DNA from 2 places in the Streptomyces sp. NPDC001668 genome. Region 1 is predicted to be linked to the other one. Evidence: riboswitches for the same ligand, from Rfam matches in the RefSeq annotation. Region 1 holds a riboswitch; the other holds the start of a gene.

Region 1 (2,193 bases):
GGTCACCGAACCGGGCGGCGAGCATCACGAGCAGCGGCCGGAACCGCTTGCCGCCCGCTCGCACCAGATGCTGGGCGGCCTCCGTGATGAAGGGAACCTCGCTCTTGGTGGCCTCGAGCAGTCCCTCCTCGACAGCCGCCAATCCGGCCTGGACATCGGCTTCCAGAGCCTGGTCCCGCACGCTCAGCCCGAACGGCCCGACGACGGTCACGAGGGGTCTCCTGTCTGCTGGTGTCTTCTGCGGTTACGCGGAATGTCGATAGGTCGCTGCCATCACTCAAGTCAGCGTATCCGGTCACCTTTGGATCACCGATAGCGCCCGCCCCGTCCATGCCAGGCGGTATCGGATCACGACCGGTATGTTTTTGATCACCTGAAAAGAACGGATATCTATCGACTTGTAGGGAATTAGCCGCGCGTGTCCGGATGAGACACCCCCGCACGCACGCGCGTGGCGACCCCTCACACCCGAACCGGTACCCGCGATCCGCGAATACCTGCGGCACCGGGCTCGGCGACGGGACCGCGGAGCCGGCGGGGCCGGAGGGGCCGGCGGGGCCGGAGGGGTCGAGGTCGCCCGGGCGGCTCCGAGTCCCCTCCGTTTCGCGCGTCGACCCGTTCACCCACATCTGACTCGACCACCAAGACCCGCGACGACCGCCGGCGGCACGGCCGCCTCCGCGTCTCCGGCTCGTCGGGCGCCGGGCGTCGGACCCGACGCCACGGGCGGTCATTTGGCTCCGAGTTGAGCTTCTTGCCCGTTTTACACCTCTTGCGATCACCTGTGACTTGGCCCACTCGGGCGGGTGGGCCGACGCACAACCGGAACGCATCGATCCACCTTTTGCCGTGCGCGAGTTGAGGCTTGGCTACAGCAAAGGATCAAGTACCCCAAATGGCTCCTACCAAGGTCAATAGGCACCTCATGTGAATTCGCCACTTGTTCCGGACATGTGCTCTCGCATACGTTCCCGGCCTGTCGGGCGGCCGCCGAATCCTGCCACCGCCCGTACACCCACCGAGAATCAGGGCAGGAGCGGGGGAACCAGGTAAGTCGCCGCGCCGGACGTCTTCGGACATACCGGCACGGCTTGGGGTGAAGTCACGCCTTTCGCAAGGGTGACCGGGCATCTCCCGCCCGAACCCGACAGCTCACCTCGCAGGCGACGGAGAGGAACTTCGCCATGTCTGCTGCCGCTCAGCACCGCCGTACCCGCACCAGCCGTCTCGCCCGCAAACTCGCCGTCGCCGGCACCGGAGTCGCCGTCCTCGCGCTGCCGCTCATCGGCGCGAGCAGCGCGTCCGCGGCCACTCCGACCGTGCAGACCGCGACCACGCTCGGCTACCCCAACACCCTCGACGGCTGGATCCGGGCCTCCCTCGCCGTCATGGCGGAGCACGGGATTCCGGGCTCCTACGACGGCATCTACCGCAACGTCATCCGTGAGTCCTCCGGCAACCCCTACGCCATCAACCTCTGGGACTCCAACGCGGCCGCCGGCACGCCCTCCAAGGGCCTGCTCCAGGTGATCGACCCGACCTTCAACGCGTACCACGTGGACAACACCTCGTGGGACCCCTACGACCCGGTGGCCAACATCACCGCGGCCTGCAACTACGCGGCCCAGCGGTACGGGTCCATCGACAACGTGTTCGGCGCGTACTAGGAACTACGCCCGCGGGAAGAGTCTTTCGAGGACGACGGCGATGCCGTCGTCCTCGTTCGACAGGGTGACCTCGTCGGCCACGGCCTTGAGTTCGGGGTGGGCGTTGGCCATCGCCACGCCGCGGGCCGCCCAGTCGAACATCGGGATGTCGTTGGGCATGTCCCCGAAGGCGATCGTCACCTCGGGCCCCAGTCCCAGGTGTTCGGCGGCCAGCGCGAGGCCGGTCGCCTTGGTGATGCCGCATGGCTGGAGTTCGACGGTCCCGGGGCCCGACATGGTGACCGTCGCCAGCGAACCCACCACCGAGCGGGCGGTGAGCGCCAACTCGTCGTCGGACAGGTAGGGATGGCGCAGCAGCACCTTGCTGATCGGCTCGCACCACAGGTCGTCGCGGCGGCCGACCCGCACGGCGGGCAGGGTCGGATGCGGCATCAGATAGCCGGGCTCGATGAGCGTGAGCCCGTCGACACCGTCCTGGTCGACGGCCGCGTACACCTGCCCGACCTCGGCCTCGATCTTGCCGAGC
Region 2 (2,193 bases), on a different contig from region 1:
CGTCGGGGACGTACGCGGCAAGGGGATGGGAGCGGTGGCGGCCGTCGTGATCGTCATCGGGGCGTTCCGGGAGGCCGCCGAACAGGAGGCCACCCTGGAGGCCGTCGCCCAGCGGCTCGAGCGGGCGCTGGCCCGGGAGGTCACACGGCGGGACGGCGTCGAGGCCTTCGAGGGGTTCACCACGGCCGTCCTCGCCGAACTCCCGCACGACGACGGGGTCGTACGGATCGTCAACCGCGGCCACCCGCCGCCCCTGCTGCTGCACGGCGACGGCACGGTGCGCGCGCTGCCCGCCCGCAGCCCCGCGCTGCCGCTCGGCCTGGGCGACCTCGGCACCTGGCCCGACCGGGCCGAGGAGCACCGCTTCCGGGGCGGGGCCACGCTGCTGCTGTACACCGACGGACTGTCCGAGGCCCGGGACGGGCAGGGGCGGTTCTACGATCCCGAGGCGCGGCTGTGCGGCCGTGCCCCCGGTGAACCGGGCGCCCTGCTCGCCGCCCTCGCGGGCGAGGTGCGCCGGCATTCCGGTGGCTTCCTCACCGACGACATGGCGCTGCTCGCGGTACGGCGGCCGTACGGCGCCCGTCGTGACGTGGGGTGATCGGGCGACCGCCCTCCGCATAACAACTGACGCACCGTCAATGCCGGTGTGCCGCCTGAGGCAAGGTCAACTCGCCCGTTTTTAGCCGTTCATGGGTCGTAAGTCCTGCGGGATTTCGTTAACGATCAAGCGGAACGGCTTGGAATCGGGCCCCCGGGTCTATTAACGTTCGATAACGCAGCGCGGTCGTCCCAGCCGTCACAAGAGACGGCTCCGTGCTCACGCGCCGAATTCCGCAAGGGAACCGGGGAACCACCACTTGGGGTGAATCGCTCGTAGTCCGCCGTGTCAGCACGGCGGGTATACGCGCGTAGGAGACCTTCCTGCTCCGAACCCGTCAGCTAACCCGGTAGGCGAGAAGGAAGGAAAGGAGCGCGCCCACGTGGCGTCCAACCCGCCTGCCCCCGAGGCCCCGCCCGTACCACGCAGCACTCTCGTGTACGGCGGCTACCACGCTGACGACGAGGCCCCGCTCGGCGAGTGGAACCCGACCGCGGAGACCCTGGCCCCCGTACGAGGCCGGCACCGCGTCGCCAAGCAGCGTGGCGGGGGATTCGCCCGCAGCTCCACCGTTCTGGGCGTCGGTGTCATAGCCGCCGTCAGCGCGGGCGGGATGGCCAGCGCCAACACCGGCAAGCCGCCGGTCTCCCTCTCCATGCCCGACCTGGGCTCCGTGAGCTCGCTCATCTCGAACGACTCCGACTCCGCCGCGGACGACACGAGCGCCTTCAGCAGCGTCGGCACCACCACCGTCGACACCGCCCAGGGCGCCTCGGACGCCGGTGAGGCACTGCGCTCGCGCATCCTGGCCCAGGCCGAGCAGCAGCAGGACCAGATCGACACCAAGGCCGCCCAGGCCGTCGCGGACGCCGCCCAGAAGGAGGCCGACGCGGCCGCCGCCAAGGCGGAGAAGGACGCTCTGGAGAAGGCCGCCGCCGCGAAGAAGAAGGCGGAGGAGGAGGCCGCGAAGAAGGCCGAGGCCGCGCGCCTGGCCGAGCTCGCCAAGCAGTACACGCTGCCGACCTCGTCGTACACCATCACCTCGACCTTCGGTCAGGCCGGTTCGCTGTGGTCCTCCGGCTACCACACGGGCCTCGACTTCGCCGCCCCCACGGGCACGCTCATCAAGGCGATCCACAGCGGCACCATCACCGAGGCCGGCTGGGCCGGTTCCTACGGCTACCGCACGATCCTCACCCTCGACGACGGCACCGAGCTGTGGTTCTGCCACCAGTCCTCGATCAGCGTCAGCGTCGGCCAGAAGGTCGGCACCGGTGACGTCATCGGCCGCGTGGGCGCCACGGGCAACGTGACCGGCGCCCACCTGCACCTGGAAGTCCACCCGAACGGCTCGGCCGACGGGATCGACCCGATGGCGTGGCTGCGCGGCAAGGGTCTCAACCCCTGAGGTTCCCCCACGACGTGAACTCCGGCAGCCCTGACGACGTCCCCCCGACGTCAGGGCTGCCGGTGCGTCGGAGCGGGTGATTCCGCTTGTTTACGAGGACTTTGCGGCCACGCCGGAAGAGGGATCTCCGGCGCGGGCGTTGACGTATGGCATGACTTCTCTTCGCAAGCTCGGCTCCTCCGAC

What was found. Region 1 has a riboswitch for cyclic di-AMP ahead of ACFYZ8_RS41075 (transglycosylase SLT domain-containing protein). Riboswitches for the same ligand answer to the same signal wherever they lie in the genome.
Region 2: linked by a shared signal. The riboswitch ahead of ACFYZ8_RS30460 (M23 family metallopeptidase) and the one ahead of ACFYZ8_RS41075 (transglycosylase SLT domain-containing protein) in region 1 are both predicted to bind cyclic di-AMP.

What each region holds. Positions count from the first base shown of each region.
Region 1 is NZ_JBIAUQ010000021.1:117,507-119,699, reverse strand. It holds gene ACFYZ8_RS41080 (polyprenyl synthetase family protein) at 1-211, opposite strand, end outside; cyclic di-AMP (ydaO/yuaA leader) riboswitch at 1,007-1,179, shown strand; gene ACFYZ8_RS41075 (transglycosylase SLT domain-containing protein) at 1,185-1,667, shown strand; gene ACFYZ8_RS41070 (HAD family hydrolase) at 1,671-2,193, opposite strand, start outside.
Region 2 is NZ_JBIAUQ010000012.1:9,220-11,412, reverse strand. It holds gene ACFYZ8_RS30465 (PP2C family protein-serine/threonine phosphatase) at 1-601, shown strand, start outside; cyclic di-AMP (ydaO/yuaA leader) riboswitch at 816-972, shown strand; gene ACFYZ8_RS30460 (M23 family metallopeptidase) at 984-2,009, shown strand; gene ACFYZ8_RS30455 (aldo/keto reductase) at 2,161-2,193, shown strand, end outside.